DNA from 2 places in the Streptomyces sp. NBC_01089 genome. Region 2 is predicted to be linked to the other one. Evidence: riboswitches for the same ligand, from Rfam matches in the RefSeq annotation. Region 2 holds a riboswitch; the other holds the start of a gene.

Region 1 (7,814 bases), 2.8 Mb from region 2:
GCTTACAGCACGATTACGTCAAGAGGGCCTGGAGATACATTCCCGGCCATCTTGGGAACCAACACGGCGTCTACTGCGGGGTAGGGACATGCGCGAATCGGTCCAGGCAGAGGTCATGATGAGCTTCCTCGTCTCCGAGGAGCTCTCCTTCCGCATTCCGGTGGAGCTCTGCTACGAGGTGAGTGATCCGTACGCGGTGCGGATGACCTTCCACCTTCCCGGGGACGAGCCGGTGACCTGGACGTTCGGTCGCGAGCTGCTCCTCGACGGGATCAACGCCCCGACGGGGGACGGCGATGTGCACATCTCGCCCAGCGATCCGTCGGGTCTCGCCGATGTCCATCTGCGTCTCCAGGTCGGGGCGGACCGCGCGCTGTTCCGGGCGGGCAGCGCCCCGCTGATCGCTTTCCTGGACCGCACCGACAAGATCGTCCCGCTCGGCGAGGAGCGCAGCCTGGGCGACTTCGACGGACATCTGGAAGCGGCACTCGGCCGGATCCTCGCGGAGGAGAACGCGGGCTGAGGCCGCGAGCCGAACCGGTGCTACGCGCACGGGCTGCGGAAGGGAGACCGGACCTCTCAGTGCTTGCGGCGGCGGCCCCCGCCGCTCCGCGCGATGCCCCCTCCGGGGAGCGCCCACCCCGTCCCGCGGGCCGGGCGGCCGGCCCCGTGGTCCGCACGGTCGGCCGAGACCACGAGCGCGGCGAGCGCTGTGGTCACCGGCACCGATGCGACCAGGCCGATCGACCCCACCAGGGTCCGTACGATCTCCTCCGCGACCAGCTCGGAGTTGGCCACCGTGCCCACGCTGCTCTGCGCGATGGAGAAGAGCAGCAACAGGGGCAGCGCCGCACCCGCGTAGGCCAGAACGAGCGTGTTGACGACGGACGCGATGTGGTCGCGGCCGATCCGGATACCGGCCCGGTAGAGCCCGCGCGCCCCCATCGTGGGGTCCGCCTGGTGCAGTTCCCAGACGGCCGACGTCTGGGTGACCGTCACATCGTCCAGCACCCCGAGCGATCCGATGATGACGCTCGCCAGCAGCAGCCCGCTCATGTCGATGTGCGGATAGAGGCCATGGATCAGCCCGGTGCTGTCATCGGTGTTCCCGGTCAGGCTCGCCCAGCCGATGAAGAGGGAACCGAGCAGCCCGATCAGCATCAGTGAGACCAGCGTGCCGATGACGGCGACCGAGGTCCGCGCCGTCAGACCGTGGCAGGTGTAGAGCGCGATCAGCATGATGGCGCTCGCCCCGATCACAGCCACGACCAGCGGATTCGACCCGTGCAGGATCGCGGGCAGGATGAAGAGCGTCAGTACCGCGAAGCTGACGGCCAGCGCGACCAGCGCCATCAGCCCGCGCAGCCGGCCCACGGCGACGACCACCAGCGCGAAGATCCCGGCGAGCAGCGCCATCGGGAACTTCCGGTCCACGTCGGACACCGAGTACTGCAGATCATGGGGCGCGTCCGGGGCGTACGCCACGATCACGCCCTGCCCCTGGTGCAGTTGGCGCGGGGAATCCGGCTGGACGATCTCGGTGAAGGTGCGGCCCTTGTCCTTGCCGCTGGTCACCTCGATCTTCGCCTTCTTGCACCCGGTGTTCTGCGCGGCCTCCGTACCGGCACCGGTCCGCTGCCCCGCCGTGCCCTCACCACCGCTCGAACCCGCGCCCCCGCCGGTGCCCCCGTCCGCGCCCCCGCCGGCCGACGACTGGCCGCCCTGTACGTCCTTGCAGTTCACCGCAGCCATCGCCACTACTTCGCCCTGCTGCGTCTGCCGGTCGAACCCGACACCACTGCGGTCATGATGCGGCGCGCCACCCGGCCAGAAGACCGCAAGACCGACAACAACCGCCGCCGCGAAGGGAATCAGCACCGCTGCGATGACCTTGCGCAGATGCTGGGACACGGGCGCGGCGGGGCCGTGACCGTGCGTATGGCTGTGCCCGCCGGGGGGCGGTTCCGGGAGTGGTGTCACCGCCAGATCATCGCAAGAACGGGGAGGCCCTCTGTTCAGTCCGCGGTCCTTGGCGTTAGCGTGGGGGCACCTTTGCACACGCGGGAGCTCGGAGCACCGGGCTGAGAGGGCGCTGACCAGCAATCTGCTGAGAGCTGCGCCGACCGCCGAACCTGTTACCGGGTAATGCCGGCGTAGGGAGTAGGTCTCATGACCACAGTGGATGCACGCACGCCTGCCACCGACCAGGACGAGCGCAAGCCGGGCTGGCACAAGGGATATGTCGCGGGCCCCGAGGGCTCGCGCGCGGATCTCCGGGTGCCCGTCAGGCAGGTGCACCTCACCAATGGGCAGGACGTGACGCTGTACGACACGTCAGGCCCGTACACCGACCCCACCGTCGAGACCGATGTACGGCGCGGGCTCGCCCCGCTCCGGGAGAACTGGATCATCGGCCGCGGCGACACCGAGGAGTACGCGGGCCGCCCGGCCCGCCCCGAGGACGACGGGATCAAGCACACCTCACCGCGCGGGGGGCTCCGTAACCTCGACGCGGTCTTCCCCGGCCGCCCCCGCCAGCCCCGCAGGGGGCGTGAGGGGCGCGCGGTGAGCCAGCTCGCGTACGCCGTGCGCGGGGAGATCACCCCGGAGATGGAGTACGTCGCGATCCGGGAGAACGTCTCTCCCGAGGTCGTACGGGAGGAGATCGCCGCGGGCCGGGCGGTCCTGCCGGCCAACGTGAACCACCCGGAGATCGAGCCGATGATCATCGGGAAGCGGTTCCTGGTGAAGGTCAACGCCAACATCGGCAACTCCGCGGTCACTTCCTCCATCGAGGAGGAGGTGGACAAGATGACCTGGGCCACCAAATGGGGCGCGGACACGGTCATGGACCTGTCCACCGGGCGCAATATCCACACCACCCGCGAGTGGGTGCTGCGCAACTCCCCCGTCCCGATCGGCACGGTCCCGCTCTACCAGGCCCTGGAGAAGGTCGACGGCCAGGCCGAGGAGCTGACCTGGGAGATCTACAAGGACACCGTCATCGAGCAGGCCGAACAGGGCGTCGACTACATGACGGTGCACGCGGGGGTGCTGCTGAGGTACGTGCCGCTCACCGCGCGCCGCAAGACCGGGATCGTCTCGCGCGGCGGCTCGATCATGGCCGCCTGGTGCCTGGCGCACCACAAGGAGTCGTTCCTGTACGAGCACTTCGAAGAGCTCTCCGACATCCTGGCCTCCTACGACGTGACCTACTCACTGGGTGACGGGCTGCGGCCGGGGTCGATCGCGGACGCCAACGACGAGGCGCAGTTCGCGGAGTTGCGCACCCTCGGGGAACTCAACACGATCGCCAAACGTCATGGTGTACAGACGATGATCGAAGGTCCCGGTCACGTCCCGATGCACAAGATCAAGGAGAACATCGACCTCCAGCAGGAGATCTGCGAGGAGGCCCCCTTCTATACGCTCGGCCCGCTCACCACGGACGTGGCCCCGGCGTATGACCACATCACCTCCGGCATCGGGGCGGCGATGATCGCATGGTGGGGTACGGCCATGCTCTGCTACGTCACGCCCAAGGAACATCTGGGCCTGCCCAACCGGGACGACGTGAAGACCGGCGTGATCACGTACAAGATCGCTGCGCATGCGGCGGATCTCGCCAAGGGGCACCAGGACGCGCAGAAGTGGGACGACGCGCTCTCGGACGCACGCTTCGAGTTCCGCTGGGAGGACCAGTTCAATCTCGCTCTCGACCCCGACACGGCAAGGGAGTTCCATGACGAGACGCTGCCGGCCGAGCCGGCGAAGACCGCGCATTTCTGTTCCATGTGCGGGCCGAAGTTCTGCTCGATGAAGATCTCCCAGGACATCCGCCGTGAACACGGCGGAAGCCAGGAGGAGATCGAGTCGGGGATGGCGGCGAAGTCGAAGGAGTTCGCGGCGAGCGGCAACAGGGTGTATCTGCCGATCGCCGACTGAGCACGCCGGCTGTACCTCCACGGGTGTCCCCGGTGCTACTCCGGTGGGTGGTCGGGGCCGCCGAAGTCCGGGCTGGTGAAGTCCGGGCTGGTGAAGCTGGGGCGCTCGTGGTCCGCCGTCTCGTTCTCGTCAGGACTGGCGAAATCGGGGCGGCTGTAGCCGAGGCTCGGGATACGGCCCGCCGAGCGGTAGGGGGCGGGGGCGGCTGGGTCCACGCTCGGGTCGGCCAGTGCCGCGCTCAGGAACGGGACGATGCCCCGTTCCACCAGGGCGTGGCGCCAGGCGTCCCGGGCGCGGGCGACCTCTTCGGAGAGTTCGCCGCCCCCTTCCTCGGCCTCGGGGTGCACCTCGGTCGAGCCGTTGCGCAGCGCCGTCAGGAGGAGGCCGATCGCCGCTGCCAGGATGGCCGCGGCGGTGAGGGCCGCGAAGAACCAGCCCGCGGTGACCATGGTGTTGCCGAAGGCGGGCGCCGGATTGAGCGCCTTGAGTATGTAGCCCACCAGCAGGAAGATCACGGCGGCGGTGCCTGCCAGCACCGGAGCCAGTACGGCCAGAACGGCGGCCAGCCCCGCGCCTGTGCGCGGGCCGCCTCTGACGGGGGCGAGGACCGAGGCGTCCATCGAGTCCGGTGCGGGCGTGCGCAGTTCGGCGCGCACCTTCACGAAGTGCTCGTACTCGGCAGCCGCGGCCGCGGTGACCAGGCTGTCGGCGTCGAGCACCATGGTGCGGAGCTGCTCGCTGTTGAGCCGCTGCCCCAGGTCGGCCAGATCCGGCCGGTCGGGCGCGGTGCGCAGCGCGTCGTCGAGGAGCCGCTCGAACTCCGGGCGGTCCTCTGTCAGCAGGTGCGAAGCGCTGTTCATGTGCATCCCCCGATGCTCCGTCGGGCCGTACCACCTGCGTTCTGACGGGTAGTCGGACGTAAACGGAGGAGAGCCTGCTACGGATAACCCGATGGTAGAGCTGTTATGGCACGGGGTAACAGAGGGTTTCCGGAAATCGCCTTCGCGTGCGCTGTATCAGTCGGCCAGCGGCAGCTGCACCACGAGCAGCTTTCCGGCCATGGTCACACCGCCGTCCATGGCGACGGCGAGCCCGTCCGCGTACACATGCGGGCCTTCGATGACGGTACGCGGACCGTCGTCGCCGTCCTCGCCCCCGACCTCGCCCAGCAGATAGGGAATGGGGCTGTGACCATGGACGATCCGGTGGCCGCCGAAGACCCCGAGGAGTTCCTGCACGGCCTGCGGTCCCGACTCGTCGCGGAACGCGAACCGCTTGGTGAACTTGCGGAACAGGTCCCAGCATTCGTCGGCGTCGTTACGGGTCAGGGTCTCGCGGACGGTGTCGTTGACCGCTTCGAGGGAATCGCCGTAGTCGAGATAGGCGGTGGTGTCGGAGTGCACCAGGAGGTGGTCGTCCTCCAGCTCCATGGCGTCGAGCCGCGACATCCACTGGAGGTGGACGTCCTGCAGCCGGTCCATGTCGGCCTTCTGGCCGCCGTTGAGCAGCCAGGCGGCCTGGAAGGTCGCGGTGCCGGCGCCGGAGTTGACCGGGGTGTCGCCGAAGCGTTTGGCGCCGATGAGCAGCAGCTCGTGGTTGCCCATGAGGGCCTTGCAGTAGCCCCCCGCGGCCGCGGCCTCGGCGGACAGCCGCATCACGAGGTCGATGACGCCGATGCCGTCGGGGCCACGGTCGGTGAAGTCACCGAGGAACCAGAGACGGGCGTTGCCCGCGGCCCATTTGCCCTCGGCGTCGATGAGCCCCTGGGCGCACAGGGCCGCCAGGAGTTCGTCGAGGTATCCGTGGACGTCGCCGACGACATAGAGCGGGCCGAGTCCCCCCTCGCTGTCCGCGGGAAGGGGTTCGCGCACGGTCCGTACGACGACCGTGTCACCGGGACCGCCGTCACGGCTGATGACGGGCAGATCCCGCTGGGTCGGCGTGTAGCCGTCCGGCTCGTCGCCCGGGGCGTACGGCGATGCCTGCTCGGCATCGTGGACATGCGCGGGCGCGGGCAGAGGCGGTACGCGGAAGTCCCGCACTGTCGCCGTCCGCATCGCGGGTTCCAGACCGGCCCCCTGAGTCATCGACCCCTCCACCACCGTCGCGCGCCGTGCACCGGTCGGACCTGCCTGGTCGGGGGGTCCGCGGTGTCGTGCGCCCATCATAGGAATGCGACTGGCACTCTGTGACGCACCAGGGGTGCTGAATCCGGACGGCCTGCCGCGCGGCCGCCCGTTTCATACCTATTGGGGTGTTCAGTCCGGTGCCGGTGAGCGGGGTGCGCTGACCGTGGTGCGCGGCGGGCGGCGCTGCGACGAGGTCCGGACGATGAGTTCGGTCGGTATCACCTGCTCGACCGGGTGGTCCTCGTTGATGCCTTCGATGGCATCGATGAGTAACTGGATCACGGCCGTGCCGATGCGGCGGGGCTTGAGCGAGAGGGTCGTGATGGGCGGCTCGGTGCTGGCGTACACGGTGGATTCGCTGCAGCAGACCAGCAGCAGATCCTCGGGCACCCGGAGGCCGTACCGCCGTGCCGCCGCCAGCAGGTCGGTGCCGTTGGGGTCGAAGAGCCCGTAGACGGCGTCCGGACGGTCCGGGCGGGCGAGCAGGCGGTCCGCGGCGACGGCTCCCGCGCACGGGTCGTGGGCGGGGTAGGACTCGTACACCGGGTCCTGCCCGACCCGCTCGCACCAGCGCAGATACGCGGTGGTGGAGAGCCGGGTGTAGGTGTCGGTCGTGGTGCCGGTCAGCAGCCCGATGCGGCGGGCCCCGGCGGCGGCGAGGTGGTCGAGCAGATCGAGGACCGCGGCCTCGTGGTCGTTGTCGACCCAGGCCGTGACGGGCAGGGTGCTCGCCGGGCGGCCGTCGGAGACGACGGGGAGCCCTTGGCGTACGAGTTCGGTGACGACGGGGTCGTGGTCGGAGGGGTCGATGACGACGGTGCCGTCGAGGGCGACGTTGGACCAGACGTCGACCGCGCTGTGGCGCGAGGTCGCGGGGAGGATGACGAGGGCATAGCCGCGTGCGAGCGCGGCGGAGGTGGCGGCTCTGGCCATCTCGGCGAAGTACGCGAATTCGGTGAAGGTGAAGGGTTCATCCCCGTACGTGGTGACGGTCAGGCCGATGAGGCCGGACTTTCCGGTACGGAGGGTTCGGGCCGCGGCGGAAGGGCGGTAGCCCAGCCGGTCGGCGACCTCGCGGACATGGCGGCGGGTGGCGTCCGGGAGCCTGCCCTTGCCGTTGAGCGCGTCGGAGACGGTCGTGATGGACACACCGGCCGCGGCGGCCACGTCCCGGATGCCCGCTCGTCCTTGCCGGTTGGCCCTGCGGGGAGTCTCCGCCCGGCTCACCTGGTGCTTCCCTGCTGCTGTCATGGCGAGCCGATAGTAGGGCGATGAAGGGTGGTTGGGCGGGGCGCATATGCATGCGTTGACAGGCACGTTTCTGCATGATCATTTAACATCAATCGCCTTTGAATACAGGGGATTTGGGGGTCTTGTCAAAGGAGTCTCGGGTGTCGGCGGGCATGTGCCTGGCCCATGGCCGATGTTGCGATGAGGTCTCAACTCACCTCTTCGGGCGACGCGCGCCACGGCGCGAGCCATGGGCGCACGCCATGTCCGGCAGTACGCCCCCCATCGGCGCCCGGCATTCGCCCCGGGCTCCGCTCCTCATAGGGTGGGTCCATCCGAGTCGAGGAGGACCCGCTGTGAGCCAGAAGAGCCCCAAGCTGCGCGCCGCGCTGGACGGCATTCCCGCGTACGTTCCGGGCAGGCCGGCCGCCGCGGGCGGCCCGGTCGCCTACAAGCTGTCCTCCAACGAGAACCCCTATCCGCCGCTGCCGGGCGTGATGGAGAGCGCGC
Region 2 (7,814 bases):
CGCCGTGATCTTCGGCGCGATCATCGTCGCGAGCGTGCTGGGGTTCATACTCGCCCCGTACTTCAGCAAGTTGCTCCGGTTCTTCCCGCCGGTCGTCACCGGCACCGTCATCACCCTCATCGGGGTCTCGCTGCTGCCGGTCGCGTTCGGCTGGGCGCAGGGCACCGAAGGGGCCGCCGACTACGGTTCGATGAAGAACATCGGGATGGCCGCACTCACCCTGGTGATCGTCCTGGCGCTGCGGAAACTGCTCCGCGGCTTCCTCCAGCAGATCGCCATCCTGCTCGGTCTGGTGGTCGGTACGCTCATCGCGATACCGATGGGCATGACCAGCTTCGACGCGATGCGCAACGCCGACCCGATCGGATTCCCGACGCCCTTCCACTTCGGCGCCCCGCAGTTCGAGGTCTCCGCCATCATCTCGATGTGCATCGTGATGCTGGTCTGTATGACCGAGTCGACCGCCGACATGCTGGCGCTCGGCAAGATCGTCGGGCGTCCGGCCGACGAGCGGACCATCGAAGGGGGCCTGCGCGCCGACACCCTGTCCAGCTTCATCAGCCCGTTCTTCAACAGCTTCATGGCGAGCGCCTTCGCCCAGAACATCGGCCTGGTGGCGATGACCAAGGTGCGCAGCCGGTACGTCGTGGCTACCGGCGGCGGGATCCTGATCCTGCTCGGTCTCTGTCCGATGGCAGCGGCCGCGATCGCCCTCGTACCGCTGCCGGTCCTGGGTGGTGCCGGGGTCGTGCTCTTCGGCTCGGTCGCCGCCAGCGGCGTCCAGACGCTGGGCGGCGCGGCCATGGAGAAGGGTGAGAACGCCCTGATCGTCGCCGCCTCGCTCGGTATCGGCCTGATCCCGATCGCGGCGCCGAACTTCTACCACGCGTTCCCGAAGAACGTCCTGGTGGTGCTCGACTCGGGCATATCCACCGGGTGTGTGGTGGCCATCGTGCTCAACCTGGCCTTCAACCACCTGGGGCGCAGGAAGGACGCCGGAGCCCCGGAGGGCCCTGAGGAACCGGCCGCCGAGGACAACGCGACACAGCAGGCAGTCGCCAAGGCGGCCGCCGCGCTGCACTGACGGTGGCGCGTGCCCGCCCAGGGCGTGAGTGACCGAGGCATGACATACGGGGCGCGTTCCGCACCACTGGTGCAGAACGCGCCCCGCCTGTCGGCAGCGGCAGCCCGGTCAGCCGATGCTGTACGGGTCCCCGTAGACCTTCCAGTTGAGCGGTGTGTGCAGGTCGAGGTTGCCGTTCTTCAGGAAGACGCGCTGCTCGGTGTCGACCCGGCTGGTGTCGCTGTGGGCCTCCTCCTGCTGCATCGCCCAGACGCGGGCGTCGAGGAAGGCGTTGAGATACGTGGTCTCGTCGCCGCCCTGGGCCGGGGTCTTGGCCTTGGCCAGCGCCCTCTTGCGGATGGAGCCGAAGCTGGTCTTGTCGTCGCCGTCACCGTGCATGACGATGGCGTCGTAGTACGCGAACTGGCCCAGGACACCGATGCCGTCCGTCTTGCCCTGCTTGACGGCCGGGTCGAAGTACACCCGGTCGCGCTCGTCGTTCTGCGCGGTCTGGAACGCGGTGTCCTTGGCCGCGGTCTTCCAGGCGCTCTCGAAGGCCGAGCCGAGCCCCGAGTGCGAGTCACTGCCGTTGACCTTCTCCAGCGCGGGGAGGTATTTGGCGAGCGGGTTGCCCGGCTCCCGGTCGGTGTAGAGCTTCACCAGGTCCAGCATGTCGCCGGTGCCCGAGCAGAACCCGATGATGCCGGCGGTGTAGCCGCGGCCGTCTCCTATGTCCTCGATGTACTTGTACTGGGCCTTCCAGTCCAGCGAGGAGTTCTCGGCGCTGGAGACCAGCTTCATGGCGATCTCCTTCTTCGCCGGGTCGTCGAGTCCGGTCGCGGCGGCGGCCACCTGCTGAGAGCTGTGCGAACTCACCGGCTGCGCAGGGGCGTTGGCGGCGTGGGCGGTGGCCGGTACGGCTACCAGGGCCAGCCCGAGCACGGTGCGCGTGATGATCCTCTTGCTGCGTCCAGCGGTGGTGCGGTGGGGGGCTTTCACCGGTCCTCCAAGGGGGAGTTGGTGCGTCGGTGTTCTGTTAGGAAGCTTTCCTATCAGCTGCCCGGAGGGTCGTACACCCCTGAGGACAGGGGAGTTGAGCGAATCGTGTGCGATCAGGTTCGATCCGGTCAGGGGGAATAGCGGGTTTTGCCCTGATGTGACTCTAGGTGGCCAAGTCGCTTCCGTACGCGACGTGGCGTAGGGGCCGTGCCGCGCGCTGTAGCGTCTGCGGTATGGACGATCACTCAGCGGCCGACGATCACTCCGTGGTCGATGTCGGCGACGTACGGCTCGCATACCGCGCCTGGGGCGACCCCTTCGGCGCGCCTGTGGTGCTGCTGCACGGGCTCGGCGGCTCGTCCGCGACCTGGGAGGAGACCGGCCGGGCGCTCGGCGCCGAGTGGCGGGTGTACGCCCTGGACCTGCGCGGACACGGAGAGAGCGACTGGCCGGACGAGTACTCGTTCGAGCTCATGCGCGACGACGTCCTGGGGTTCCTCGACGAACTGGAACTGGAGCGCGTCGGGGTCGTCGGCCACTCCATGGGCGGTGTCGTCGCCTATCTGCTCGCCCAGGAGCACGCGGACCGGGTGGAGCGGCTCGTCCTCGAGGAGACTCCGCCGCCGTACCCCAGGGAGATGGCCGAACCCGCGAGTCCCGAAGGGCCGGTCGACTACGACTGGAACGTGGTGCCCGCCATCAGGAACGAGATCGGGCGCCCCAGCCCCGAGTGGGCCGAGCGGCTCGGCGAGATCGTCGCCCCGACGCTGATCGTCACCGGCGGCCCGGACAGCTCCATGCCGCAGGGGCGGATCCCCGACATGGCGGCGGGGATCCCCGACTCCAGGGTCATCACGATCCCGGTCGGCCACACCGTGCACGCCCTGGAGCCCGCACAGTTCTCGGCAGCGGTCAGCGACTTCTTCACCAGCTGAGCCGCGCGCGGCCGCCCACCCTCACCGCGGACGGCGTGACGCCGCGCGTTAGCCTTGCAGCGTAACGGACACGGGGTGCCCCGCCCAGGGGCTGAGATCACACCCGCCGAACCTGAACCAGTTAGTACTGGCGGAGGGATGTCGCTCATGTCATTGCCACCTGCTCCCAGCAGCACACCGGCCACCGGACCGCAGTCCGTCTTCGACGGCCGGATGCCCGCCGAGCCCGGCGACCTGCGGATCGAGGCCCGCGGGATCGCGCCGGTGCCCGGCCACCACCGCTACGGCGGCCCTGGGCGGCTGTTCACCGTGTGGTTCGCCCCGAACCTGACCATGACCGGGGTCTTCACCGGCACCGTCGGTATCGCCCTCGGCCTCGACCTGCCCACCGCGCTGGCCGCCGTGGTGCTGGGCACCCTGCTCGGCGCCGTGCCCACCGCGTACCTCGGGACCTGGGGCAGCCGCACCGGTGCGGGCCAACTGCCCCTGGCCCGGCTCGCGTTCGGCCGGTCCGTCACGGTGCCCGGCCTGCTGCAGTGGCTGTCGTCGGTGGCCTGGGACGCGCTCATCGGACTGTTCGGCGGGGACGCGCTGGCCCGGCTCTGCGGCTGGCCGTTCTGGCTCGGCGTGCTGCTGATGATGCTGGGGCAGGGGTCGCTCGGCGTACTGGGCTATGAGGCGATCCACCGGCTGCAGAAGCTGATGACCTTCGTACTCGCCGCCGCTTTCGTCGCCCTGGCCTTCAGGCTGCCGGACAGCGTCCACACCGCGGCAGGCAGCGCACACGGCGCCGACCGCGCCGGCGCGTTCATCCTGACCAGCACCATCGCGCTCAGCCTCGCGCTGTCGTGGGCTCCGTACGCCAGCGACTTCAGCCGCTATCTGCCGCAGAACACCTCCCGCCCGCGCATGTTCTGGTACACGCTCCTCGGCGTCAGCGTCTCCTTCGTGGCCGTGCAGTCGCTCGGGCTGTGGGGGGCCGCCGTCTTCACCGACCAGACCGCCCGGGGTGTCGACCGGCTGCTGGGCGGCGGTGTGCTCGGCGCGCTGGGGCTGCTGGCCGTGGCGCTGGCCGCCCTCTGCAGCAACGCCATGAACGACTACAGCGGCTCACTGGCCCTGCAGACCATCGGGCTGCGCGTTCCGCGCCCGGTCGCGGCCGCGATCGCCGCCGTACTCGGTTTCCCGCTGGTGCTGTGGATGCACGCCGCCGACACCACCGCGCGCTTCCAGAACGTCCTGCTCTTCGTCGGCTACTGGATCCCCGGCTTCGTCGCCGTCGTCGCTGTCGACTGGTTCGCCCGGGGCCGCAGGGGCGAACCGGTCGACCCGACCACGGAGAGCGTCCGTACGCGGTCCGGCCGGCCCGCCCTGGTGGCGTTCTGCGCCGCGTTCGCCGCGGCGGTGCCGTTCATGAACACCGGCCTCTACACCGGCCCGGTGGCTTCCGCACTGCACGGCGCCGACCTCGCCTATTACGTGGCCTTCCTGACCGCGCTCGTCGTCTACGCACCCCTCAGGCTGCGCCGCCACCGGACCCCGCACAGCACCTAAGGCTTCCAGTCCGGGCTGCGCCCGCTGAGTCCGATCACCCGGTCGACGAAGGGGGCGTCCCGCGCGACCTCGACGGCCGGGCCGAAGGCCGGAGCGCGTGTCGGGCTGTCCGGCTGCCCGAGCAGCGCGTACGAGACACCCAGGCTCGCCGGGTCCGGGGCGTACCGCTGCCCGGTCGCGCGGGCCAGATCCCAGCCGTGCACCACCAGCTCGTTGAGCGCGATCCGTCCGGCGACCACCGCGGGCAGGGTGAAACCGCCCGCTCTCGTCTCGCCCTCCCAGGCGCCGGGGGAGTGCCAGGCCGCGATCAGGTCCGCCAGCTGCCGGGGCAGCGCCGTGCGCCAGTCCGCGGCCAGCTCGGGGTTGGGTACGGTGCCCGGCGCGGTGTCGGTGTGCGGCCCGAACTCCTTCTTCGCCGCGGCGCAGAACGCCACCGTCAGTCCGGAGACATGGGCGAGCAGGTCCCGGACCGCGAAGTCCGGGCAGGGCGTGGGGTCACCCAGCTGCCCGTCCCCGACGGCGTCGGCGAGCCCGGCCATGTGCCGGGCCGGTGGTTCCAGATCGGGCAGACCGCCGTCCTGGTTCCTGTGCGCGCCCGTGTTGGCTGCGCCCGTGTCCGTTGCGTCTGTGTCCGTTTCGATGTCCATACCCTTGAGACCGGATCCGGTACGAGAACTCATCGGTCGGCCGGCCGCCCGCCGTGGCAACATGCGGCCCCGCGCTCCCTGTGGTCCCGTTGGCGCAGAATCCTCCGGAGCGAACAGGGGCTGCACGATGGAGCTGGGACCCAGGACCGACGCCTCCCCGGCCGGGCGCACCGCGTCAGCCGTCGTGCCGTACGCGCGGGCGAGCGGGCCCGTCACCCGCTCGGCCGCACCGGGTCCGAGCCATGGGGCCGCCGCGTGAGCACCGTCCGGACCCGGCAGGCCCAGGACGGGAAGCCACCGGGAAAACGCGGCTTCGTCTTCCCGAGCGCCCTCACCGTCCTGGCCGTCGTCACCATCGCCGTCTGGGCCCTGGCCTTCCTCATCCCACCGGGCGAATACCGCAGGAACAAGTCGGGGGCGCCCATCCAGGGCACCTACCACCGGGTCGCGTCCGACCGGGGAATCGTCCACCGGCTCAACGATCTCTTCCTCTCCCCGGTCAACGGCCTCTACGGCGTCCAGGACGCGAAGACCGGCCAGGTCGGCCCCGGTCTGGCCGGTGAACTGTACGGCAGCGCGGGCGTGTTCCTCTTCGTGCTCGCGATCGGCGCCTTCATCACCGTCGTCTTCGCGACCGGCGCGCTCGACCTGGGCATCGGCCGCCTCGCCCACCGGCTCCGCGAGCGCGGCGCGCTGCTCATCGCGGGGGTGATGCTGGTGTTCGCGCTCCTCGGTACGGTCGAGGGCTTCGCCGAGGAGACCCTCGGCTTCTACGGGCTGATCGTCCCGCTGATGCTGGCGCTCGGCTACGACCGGATGGTGGCGACCGGCACGATCATCCTGGGCGCCGGGATCGGTGTGCTGTGTTCCACCGTCAACCCCTTCGCGACCGGGGTGGCTTCGTCGGCGGCCGACATCTCGCTGGGCGACGGCATCGTGCTGCGCGGGCTGATGTGGGTGGTCCTGACCTCGGTGACCATCGCGTACGTCATCCGTTACGCGAGACGGGTGAGCCGCGATCCAGGGCGGTCGCTCTCCGGCTTCCTGCCGGGCGACCGCGAACAGAGCGCCACCGGGGCGGCGGAGCCCCCGCCGCTGACCACCCTGCACAAGGTCATCCTGGTGCTCGTCACCCTGACCTTCGCGTTCATGATCTTCTCGGTCGTGCCCTGGGCGAGCGCCCTGTCCGGAGACGCCGACGCCACCCCGTACGGATTCGAACTGGGCTGGTCCTTCCCGCAGTTGGCCGCCCTCTTCCTGGTGGCCGGGGTGCTCGTCGGGATCGTGGCTCGGCTCGGCGAGCAGAAGCTGAGCGCGACGATCGTGCAGGGCGCCGCCGACTTCATCTCACCGGCGCTGGTGATCGTGCTGGCCCGCGGTGTCACTGTCATCATGAACAACTCGCAGATCACCGACACCGTGCTGCACTCCATCGAGGGCCTGGTCTCCGGCACGTCCTCGTCGGTCTTCGCGTTCTTCGTCTTCCTCGTCAATCTGCCGCTGGCGTTCCTGATCCCCTCGACCTCGGGCCATGCCACGCTCGCGATGCCGATCCTCGCGCCGCTGGCCGACTTCGCGGGGGTGTCGCGCGCCCTGGTCGTCACGGCCTGGCAGTCGGCGAGCGGCTGGATGAACCTCTGGGTCCCGACCACCGCCGTCACGATCGGCGGGGTGGCGCTGGCGAAGGTGGGTTACGACAAGTACCTGCGCTTCGTCTGGCCGCTGCTGGCGATCCTGTTCGTACTGATCGGGGGCTTCGTCGCGGTGGGGGCGGTGTGGACGTGACGCGCGGTCCCGGGGCCTCTCAGCCGTGAGCGTCGGCGTGGCCGGCCGCCGGGCCCGTCTCCGCGAAGGCGGCGCCCGGCCAGCCCGTGACGCGCTTGGGCCTGGGGCCCGCGTAGGTGCGTACCTTGGAGGTGGAGAGGCCGAGCCTGACCAGTGACTCGGCCACGGTGACGGCGGCCCCGACACCGTCCACGACCGGGACACCGGTGCGCTTCCTGATCTGCTCGTCCAGTCCCGCCATGCCGCCGCAGCCCAGACAGATGACCTCGGCCCTGTCCTCGGTCACGGCACGTTCGGCCTGCGACACGATCGACTCGACGGCCGCGGCCGGGTCCTCCTCCAGCTCCAGCACGGCCAGGCCGCTGGCCCGCACCGAAGCGCACCGGGCGTCGAGCCCCGCGAGCTTCAGCCGGTCCTCGATCAGCGGGACCGTCCGGTCGAGCGTGGTGACCACCGCATAGGTGTGTCCGAGGTACAGGGCGGTGCTCGCCGCCGCCTCGGTGATGTCCACGACGGGCACGGACAGCAGCTCCTGGAGCCCCTCCCTGCCGTGCTCGCCGTAACCGGCCTGGATGACCGCGTCGAAGGGCTCCGGGTAGGAGAGAACCCGGTCCATGACGGCGATCGCCGCGAGATAGCTCTCGAAGTTCCCCTCCACGGACTCGGCCCCGAAGCGCGGGGTCAGGCCCACGATCTCCGTGCCGGCCGACGCCACCGACCTCGCCTGTGCGGCGATCGCCTCCGTGATGGATTCGGTGGTGTTCACATTGACGACGAGTATCCGCATGGGGGTACCTCACAGATGGTGCGCACGGGTGCGCGGCTGGATCG

The links. Region 2 has a riboswitch for thiamine pyrophosphate ahead of OG510_RS06335 (purine-cytosine permease family protein). Riboswitches for the same ligand answer to the same signal wherever they lie in the genome.
Region 1: linked by a shared signal. The riboswitch ahead of thiC (phosphomethylpyrimidine synthase ThiC) and the one ahead of OG510_RS06335 (purine-cytosine permease family protein) in region 2 are both predicted to bind thiamine pyrophosphate.

The regions. Positions count from the first base shown of each region.
Region 1 is NZ_CP108660.1:4,231,923-4,239,736, forward strand. It holds gene OG510_RS18770 (SsgA family sporulation/cell division regulator) at 89-523, shown strand; gene OG510_RS18775 (YibE/F family protein) at 580-1,986, opposite strand; TPP riboswitch at 2,051-2,177, shown strand; gene thiC (phosphomethylpyrimidine synthase ThiC) at 2,170-3,945, shown strand; gene OG510_RS18785 (hypothetical protein) at 3,981-4,811, opposite strand; gene OG510_RS18790 (metallophosphoesterase) at 4,962-6,032, opposite strand; gene OG510_RS18795 (LacI family DNA-binding transcriptional regulator) at 6,204-7,325, opposite strand; gene hisC (histidinol-phosphate transaminase) at 7,661-7,814, shown strand, end outside.
Region 2 is NZ_CP108660.1:1,420,335-1,428,148, reverse strand. It holds gene OG510_RS06350 (nucleobase:cation symporter-2 family protein) at 1-1,084, shown strand, start outside; gene OG510_RS06345 (chitosanase) at 1,193-2,062, opposite strand; gene OG510_RS06340 (alpha/beta fold hydrolase) at 2,296-2,997, shown strand; TPP riboswitch at 3,059-3,153, shown strand; gene OG510_RS06335 (purine-cytosine permease family protein) at 3,145-4,551, shown strand; gene OG510_RS06330 (TIGR03086 family metal-binding protein) at 4,548-5,198, opposite strand; gene OG510_RS06325 (YfcC family protein) at 5,454-6,983, shown strand; gene OG510_RS06320 (aspartate/glutamate racemase family protein) at 7,003-7,770, opposite strand.